Regions from separate parts of the Paenibacillus suaedae genome, predicted to be linked through region 2. Evidence: riboswitches for the same ligand, from Rfam matches in the RefSeq annotation. Region 2 holds a riboswitch; the other holds the start of a gene.
The links. Region 2 has a riboswitch for glycine ahead of gcvH (glycine cleavage system protein GcvH). Riboswitches for the same ligand answer to the same signal wherever they lie in the genome.
Positions count from the first base shown of each region.

Region 1 (4,434 bases), 160 kb from region 2:
ACCATCCCCTTCTCTCCAGCGGTTTGCAAGCCAAGATCCCCCACCAGTTTGAATACGCTATTCATGAACGGAATCTGCTTCAACGTCTGTGCGATCGCTGGAGAGGCAAGACCCGAGAAGATCATGACAATCCCGAGGCTCGCTACACCCGCTGTTGAAATCAACACTCTGCGCAGCCAGCGGTTCTTCCGACTTCTTCTCTTCCGTCCAGGAAGCATCTCGTCGATGATCTGGTATGTCCGATCCATCCGGTTGCGAACGGATTCTGGCAGCTCGCTAATATATGGTTCCCTAAGCTGTTCCAGTCGCTGATCGATAGGCAGTTGTATGTCTTTCATCCGTTCATCTTCCTTTCTTCAGTATCATCCAGCCATTCTGCGAGCGTGTGACGTGCCCGATGCAGCCGTGTCTTCACCGCGCCCACGGACATATCCATCATCTCGGCGATCTGATGCATAGGCAAATCCTGAAAATAAAACAAAATAACAATATTGCGAGATACTTCCTCAAGCCGATAGATCGCCTGACGCAAATCAAGATGATCACTGTATTCAGCCGTGGCAACACCAACTTCTGGGAGTTCAGCCAGCATGATGATGCGAGCCTGCTTCCGCAATATCATATTGCATTCATTGATCAATATCCGAAAGAGCCAAGTCTTAAAATAGGCATGATGATTTAGGTTGGTCAGTGCGCGATAAGCCTTGAGCACAGTCTCCTGCATCGCATCTGCACAATCCTCATCCCTTCTGACGATCGACCTGGCCATGTTGAACATTTGGGCTTCATGCTGCTTGATGAGTCGAATAAACGCTTCTTTGTTACCTTCCTTAGCCAATCTCACTTCTGTCTCTATATCGCTATGCAAGCCGTTTCTACTCCCTTCTTTACCCCATACACGCGAATCAAACTGTCAATTAGATGCACAAGATAGGCAAAAGGTTTCATTAAACGCAAAAAAACTGCCAAATGTTCACTTTCATGCATTTGGCAGTTTACTTAAGAACAGGAATAGCTTCCTGCTTCTATTTATTTTTCGGATTCCCTATGCTTCCAATATAGACGCGTCTCAGACACAACGACTCCAGACAAACCGAGCAGTGCAACTAAGTTCGGCAGCGCCATTAATCCATTTACAATATCAGCAAGCTTCCATATCATATCCAGCTTGATAAATGCCCCAAAGCCAATGATCGCAATGAACATAAGGCGGTACGGCAGAATCGATTTGACACCGAATAAATAAACCATGCACCGTTCGCCGTAATAGTTCCAGCCAAGAATCGTCGTAAATGCAAATAAAATCAAGCAAAACATAAGAATGAGGGAACCGTATGGCAGCGCAGCATCAAATGCTGCCTGTGTCATGGCCGCTCCTTCCATTGGGCCATTCCATACACCCGTTACAATCAATGTTAATCCTGTAAGCGAGCAGACGATGATCGTATCGATGAATGTTCCGGTCATTGATATGAGTCCTTGCTCAGCCGGCCATTTCACCTTCGCAGCCGCGGCCGCAATCGGTGCGCTTCCGAGACCTGATTCATTCGAGAATACGCCTCTTGCAATCCCGTTGCGGATCGCCATCATAACCGTTGCTCCCAAGAAGCCGCCACCTGCTGCTGTTGCATTGAACGCGCCATGGAAAATTAACGACAGTGCGTGCGGTATCTGATCCGCAAATGCAATAAGCACAACAAAACTCGCGATAAAATAGATAATAGCCATGACAGGAACAATTGTCGTCGTCACATGCGATATACTCTGAATCCCGCCAATTGTAACAAGCGCGGTCACGATAGTGACGATTGCCGCAGTGACTACTGCAGGTACACCAAGGCTTGCTTCTGTAGAAGTGACGATCGCATTAATTTGCGGAAATGTACCAATTCCAAGTAAGGCAACCAGTACTCCGCTAATCGCAAAGAACACAGCAAGCGGCTTGAATTTCATGCCAAGTCCCTTCTCAATATAATACATAGGACCGCCTAGCACTTGTCCATTGTCATCAATGTTGCGATACTTGACAGCAAGCAATCCTTCCGCATATTTGGTGGCCATTCCGAAGAATGCAGCAACCCACATCCAGAACAATGCACCGGGTCCACCCACCTTTATTGCAGTAGCAACCCCCACGATATTACCAGTTCCAATTGTCGCCGCCAACGCAGTAGCCAATGCACCGAAGCTGGATACATCCCCTTCTCCCTCGTTCTTCGACTTGAATATTAACTTCAAGGCGAGCGGCAGGCGGAACAACTGTAGCGCTCCCAAGCGGATCGTTAATAAAATTCCCGTTCCTACTAATAAAATAAGAAGCGGTGCTCCCCATACCATGTTGTTCAATTTGTCTAACCATTGTTCCATCATTGTCAAATCAGTTCCCCTCTTTGTGAATAATAAAAAGAGTCAAATCGAATGATTTGACCCTGGGGACATGTGTGCAGAATAAATAACCTGACGTAAGTGACATACCTAAATAAGATCATCATACCAATGACTTACGATTTCTACGCTTCTGCATCCCTGTCCTTTTACCTGAGAGTTTTAACGAATTCATGAGATTCAATTCGCCTTGCCCCTTCGGTGCCCCAATCATGGAGTCTCTCCAGAGTCCTGTCCATTTACGGTCCTGCTTATACATACTCGAGCTCAAGGTTCGATATGCCTAGGCGCCTGAGAGCTTACCCCTTCGGCTAGACGATTCGTCTATCTCCCGCAAACTTCATCCAGTTATAAAGTTGTAGGTAACATTATAGTAGACACACTATCATTGTGCAATGATCCACTGCATTGTAATTTATCCCATACCATTTATCACACATGTGCTCGTTGACTGTAATATAGGGATCTGGCCTCATTTAATAAATGAATGAGTTCTTTCATATTCTGTTCGCTCGTATCGTAATTGGTAAAGCATGCACGCAGCGTTGGTACACCATGAATGGTAAATACGGATAGCCACACTTTCCCTGTGCTCAATACGTGTTGATTCACAATTAGAGCGAAATGCTGATCGTTTCGTTCCCATGCTTCTTGATCAAGAAAGCAGATGACAGGCAGCACGGTATCGTTGGCAACTGTCCAGCCAGATCGCATTAATTCTTCTCTGAATCGCTTGCCCATTTCAATTTGATGTCGCAAGACAGCCCGATATCCTTCCCAACCCGCAGTAGCCAGGGATAGATACAGCTTCAATCCTATAAATCTCCGTGACCATTGAATGGAATGCGTATATGGATCGATCGTATGCAGCTCTCCTCCCTCCTTCGGCATATAATCTGCCGTTATACGGAAGGTTTCATTCAATATACGTGAATGCCGTGTGAAGTACATGCCCGCCCCCATCGGAACGGACAGCCACTTATGAGCATCAAACGCGATTGAATCTGCTTGCTGGATACCATCCACATGGTAGGACATTTCGGAATCCAACACGATTGCACCGCCATAAGCAGCATCTACATGAAGCCACATCTGTTCATGCTCCGCTATTGCTGCGATGTCCATTAACGGATCAATTGCACCGGCTCCCGTCGTTCCCGCTGTAGCAATAATAAGAAATGGGGCAAAACCCTGCGCGCGGTCTATACGTATTTGTTCTAATAACGCGTCTATATCCATTTGCAAGGAATCGTTCGTACGAATGGAGCGAATTGAATTCGTTCCAAGCCCACAGGAACGAGCCGCTTTCACCAATGAATGATGACTCTCTTCAGAAGCATACAGAATGGGTGGCTTCTCCAGAGCTGCTAATCCGTCTGTTGCATACTTTGGAAAATGATAAGATAGAGCCGTTAAGACAGCAGTCATATTAGCTTCCGCTCCCCCAGTCGTGAAAGTTCCATCAGCAACATCACGCGGGTAACCAAATTGAACGGCGAGCTCACGCAGTACGTAATTCTCAATCTCTACCGCGAGCGGCGCATGACTCCATGCAGCAAGCTGGGGGTTAAACGCCGCTGTTATCGTGTCTGCCATAATCCCCATAAAGTTCGGACGGGGATTGTATAAGCCATAATATCCTGGATGTGCTGTGTGCACTTGATATCGACGCAGTCCTTCTATAACATGCTGAACCGCAGTTTGAGGCTTGACAGGAGCAGCAAAGTCAATTTGCTCCGCATACTGCACGATTTCTGACGGGATTAATTCAGGGGCAACTACTACCTCGTCGGTGTATGATAGATACTGACTGATTTTCTCTAACGTATATGAGCCTAGCATATACTGTTCCTCAGTTGATAGATCCAAGATCGGATTCTGTCTAAGCATACAGATTCCAGCAACTCCCTTCCACTGTTCAATTCAAGAAAGATGTTCCAATTGAATAATAGCTTACCGACCAAGACGACAATTGAACAGGTACAGTTTATCAGTTCGCTATGAGGACAGGCCATTTATCCCCCTATTATACATACCGTCCTACCATTT
Region 1 covers NZ_JAVYAA010000006.1:109,956-114,389, forward strand. The annotation lists gene RQP50_RS21845 (DUF4179 domain-containing protein) at 1-338, opposite strand, end outside; gene RQP50_RS21850 (sigma-70 family RNA polymerase sigma factor) at 335-868, opposite strand; gene RQP50_RS21855 (alanine/glycine:cation symporter family protein) at 1,030-2,370, opposite strand; glycine riboswitch at 2,517-2,622, opposite strand; gene RQP50_RS21860 (pyridoxal phosphate-dependent decarboxylase family protein) at 2,818-4,275, opposite strand.
Region 1: another riboswitch for glycine. It lies ahead of RQP50_RS21855 (alanine/glycine:cation symporter family protein); the one in region 2 lies ahead of gcvH (glycine cleavage system protein GcvH).

Region 2 (4,434 bases):
TTCCGGCAGCCTGGATCGGATATTCTTGCTTGATCGTGGTTGGCTATCACTTCACCATACCGATACAAATGAAACATCAGGGTTTAACGCCATAGTTTTGAAGAAGGATAGCGATACATTCCGTATTCTGTGTACATCTCAGGGTGTACAAGTAACTTCGTAAGGATGCTGGCTTCATAAGTCTCCTTGTTCACCATCATAAATTCAATACTCGTTTTTTTGATTGATTTTATTCGAATTAAATTTGATCTAACTTTCACATAGATTGAATTTGGTGTATGATGGGTAATAGTGGAATTCGAGGAGGTGTGATATGATCTTACGACGTATTGCAATTGGGCTCGTTTTCATTGTACTTTCAGTATTGTATGTGTACATTTGGCAAAATGGAGATCTCCGCTCCTTATTCAACATCAATTGCTATTTAGGTTTAGGGTTGTGGGTAGTCGGTTCCCTTTTCTCGGGTCTATTCAGGGATGATACGAAGCTTAAATTTAATATGGGCCATATTCCAGAAGAAGACCATCGAAGAAATATTAAATTCAGCGGTACGATGTTTTTAATTGGGCTGCCGAGTATTATAACATCCATCATTATCTTTACTTTTGTCCTATAAGCGAGCGGCTTAATCATCATATAAGAAAGAGAGGATGTTAGCCCCATCTACTTGGCGGGCACATCCTCTCTTTGTATTTATTGATACATAACTGTGAATTGAACGATTGAATAGCGGTATAACTATAACTACACATACACCTGGTGCAAATATTGCTCGAGCCTCTCCTTCACCTGTGGCCATTCCTCATCAACTATGCTGTACACATTCGAGTCGCGAATATACCCGTCCTCCATCACCCGATGTCGGCGCAATTTCCCTTCGTATACGGCTCCTAACCGTTGAATGGCGCGATTCGAGCGCTCATTGCGCACATCTGCCGTCAGCTGAACACGAATCGTATGCAGCTGTTCAAAGCAATATTGCAGCAGCAAATACTTGCACTCTGTATTGATGCGAGTACGCCATACAGAAGGGTGATACCATGTGCCGCCAATCTCGGCATATCGATGCAAGGCAGACATATTCATTATTCTCGTCGCGCCAATAATTCGCTCTGTAAGCTGATCAATGACAACGAATGGATACTCAGTCCCCTTCTCGCGGTTCAGAACAGCATCATGAATCACTCGTTCTGCATCCGTAAGACTGCGGATGGTGCGCGGCAAGTAGTGCCAAATATCAGGATGAGATGCTGCTTCGTATAAATCTTCCTTATGTTCAGGAAGCATCGGGATCAGCTTAGCACTGCTCCCCGTCAGCTCGAACAATTGATTGTTCATTCGTATCCATTCCCCCGAAGGTCTGATAGGTATAGAGTGCAGTCTGTAACTTGTCTATGTATTTCTGCTCATGACTTGAACACATAAATTGAATTGAAGGGCGAACTGACGTATCCGATGACTGCTTAAGCTGGTTTTCCTGCATTACTTGTGCTAGACGCTGCACGGTGCCATGGCTGCCGTCTATAAGCTGGATATGAGCAGGGATAATGTCTCTCAATATGTGCTTGTAATAGGGATAATGCGTACATCCTAACACAATCGTTCCATACTGATTCAAATCCAATCCAGCAAGCTTATGCACGAAGTAGTCTCCTATCACTCCCTTATCAAAGTTTAACTGCTCGCAATACTCTACCAATTCCGGCAAGGGAATCGAATCCACAATATGTTCTTCGTCAATTCGACTGATTAATGTATGGTATTTGTTCTGACTTAAGGTTAACGCTGTCGCGAATACAAGCACACGCTTGCCATTGTCGCGATTCATTTCCACGGCAGGCTTGACTGCTGGCTCCATCCCGATGATCGGAATGTCGTACTTCCGTCTTAGTTCTGACGCTGCGATGCTTGTCGCTGTATTGCACGCAATAACAAGCGCCTTCACATTGTGCTGCATGATGTCTTCCACAGCTGAATCTACATGGCGCATTACTTCGGATTGAGATTTCGTCCCATAAGGGACATGCAGCGTATCTGCATAAAATAAATATTGTTCATGCGGCATATGCTTCATAGCCTCAGCCAACACGGTTATTCCACCGATTCCAGAATCAAAAAAAGCGATTGTCATTCCATTCACCTAGCATTCTTATTAGCATTGCAACATCTAGTTGTCGATGCTTATATTGTACTCCTTTTCGGCGGTGAATCCTATCGAAATTTGTCAGAAAGCAAATGAAAAAACCTGCTGCACCAGCATGATACCGGTACAGCAGGTTCTTAGTTCTCAACCTATTGTTCCTTCAACTATTCAACTATTCATCTATCAGCTTCGTGTACTGCTCTGCATTCAGCAAGTGCTTCACAGCTTCCTCAACGCTGCCTTCTACTTCAACTTCTGCAATCCATCCATCTTCGTAGGGGCTGCTGTTCACAAGCTCTGGCGACGCTTCCAATCCATCATTGACCTTCGTAATTGTTCCGGATACCGGACAGTACAACTCAGATACAGTCTTCACCGATTCAATTGATCCCATGCTGTCCCCTGCGGACAAGCTGGTACCTACTGGCGGAAATTCGATGAATACGATGTCTCCCAGCTGGGATTGTGCATGATCTGTAATGCCAACTCGTACCGTATTGCCTTCTATGGCAATTACCCATTCATGCTCTTCACTATACAGCAATCCATTCTTCACTTCACTCATGTCAACGCCCCATTTCATTCATAATGTCATTCATCAGGCCGTCTATCCAATCGAGATCGTAAAAATGGACAGGAAGCGGCCTTGTCGCCTTGTTCTCTGTCCTCGGTACCTGAGAGTTCCCGTTCCTCCACAGCCACAACTGCGGTTGAACTTACCCCTTTGGCGGCATAGAAATGCACTCTCCAGAGCTGCGTCAGAATGGCGGTTATGGAACCTGAGAGATTCATTGCCAATCGGCGGCTGGCAACTTGCTCCTTCGGTGTTGACAATCGCAATTGTCAAACTCTCCCGACCTTCCTCGTTCGCGAATTACGATTAAACTGGGTAATTATAACACCATTAGATTATTGCAAGATATGCATGATTGTCAATATGACAAGCTATGAAATCAGTTGTGAAGAAAATATCAATTGACAAAGTGTGGAAAGCTCAACTAATGTAGAGATGACAGCTGAAAATGGCGAATGATGGTAAAGGGAGAGACTGCTGAGACATAGCAGCGCCGAAGGAGTAAGCCTGAATGGGTGAATCTCTCAGGCAAAAGGACTTTTACCGGACGCACCTCTGGAGAGCACTGCTATTCATGAAAACGAATACAGTCACCCAAGGGGAAAGTCGATGGTAGACACGGAAACAAACAATTTGTTTGCGACAATCGGCGACACTCTCAGGTACAAAGGACAGAGCGAGAGAATGAGAGGATGCGATGCATCCACTTTTCTTTCGGCTGTCCTTTTTATGTTCGTATACCGATAATTAGTCCAAATACGCGTATCGAGGTGAATTCATGAGTCAATTGAAGAGAACGCCAATATTTGATCAATACTCTGCTTATCCGGGTGCACGCTGCATTGACTTCGGCGGCTGGGAGCTCCCTGTTCAATTTATCGGCATTCAACGAGAGCATGAAGCAGTTCGTACACATGCAGGTCTATTCGATGTCTCCCACATGGGTGAATTTATCGTAAGCGGCCCTGCCTCCCTGACGTTTCTTCAACAGATGACAACAAATGATGTATCGCGGCTCGAGGATGGCAAAGCACAATATACGCTGCTGTGCTACCCTGACGGAGGAGTTGTCGATGATATTCTCATTTATCAGATGAAGAGCGACCGTTACATGCTCGTCGTTAATGCCTCCAACATTGATAAAGACTATGCATGGCTGCAGAAGCATCTGATTCATGGCGTTACATTGACCAATGTTTCGAATCGCACAGCATTGCTTGCCCTTCAAGGGCCGAATGCCCAAGCGATTCTTGCTGCGGTAACTGAGGCACCTATTGATTCGCTCGCTCCATTCCATTTCCTATCGGATGCTCAAGTCTGCGGCGTATCAACACTGCTGTCTCGCTCAGGCTATACCGGTGAAGATGGCTTCGAACTCTACTTGTCCGCAGAAGATGCAGCGCACGTATGGAATGAGCTGATTCGCGCGGGCGAACCGTTCGGCTTGCTCCCAGCAGGGCTTGGTGCTAGAGACACCTTGCGCTTCGAGGCACGTCTGCCCCTCTATGGACAAGAAATTACTGCCGATATCTCGCCGCTTGAGGCAGGACTAGCACGATTCGTCAAGCTGGATAAGGGCGACTTCATCGGCCGTGTAGCATTAACGAAGCAGAAGACCGATGGACCGGCACGAAAGCTGGTAGGCATCGAGATGATCGACAAAGGCATTCCTCGCTCCCATTATCCAGTGCTTGCAGATGGGCGCGTGATCGGAGAA
Region 2 covers NZ_JAVYAA010000006.1:271,224-275,657, forward strand. The annotation lists gene RQP50_RS22595 (VOC family protein) at 1-163, shown strand, start outside; gene RQP50_RS29390 (DUF5316 family protein) at 314-616, shown strand; gene RQP50_RS22600 (GNAT family N-acetyltransferase) at 745-1,338, opposite strand; gene murI (glutamate racemase) at 1,298-2,131, opposite strand; gene gcvH (glycine cleavage system protein GcvH) at 2,316-2,708, opposite strand; glycine riboswitch at 2,901-3,009, opposite strand; glycine riboswitch at 3,173-3,267, shown strand; glycine riboswitch at 3,271-3,394, shown strand; gene gcvT (glycine cleavage system aminomethyltransferase GcvT) at 3,496-4,434, shown strand, end outside.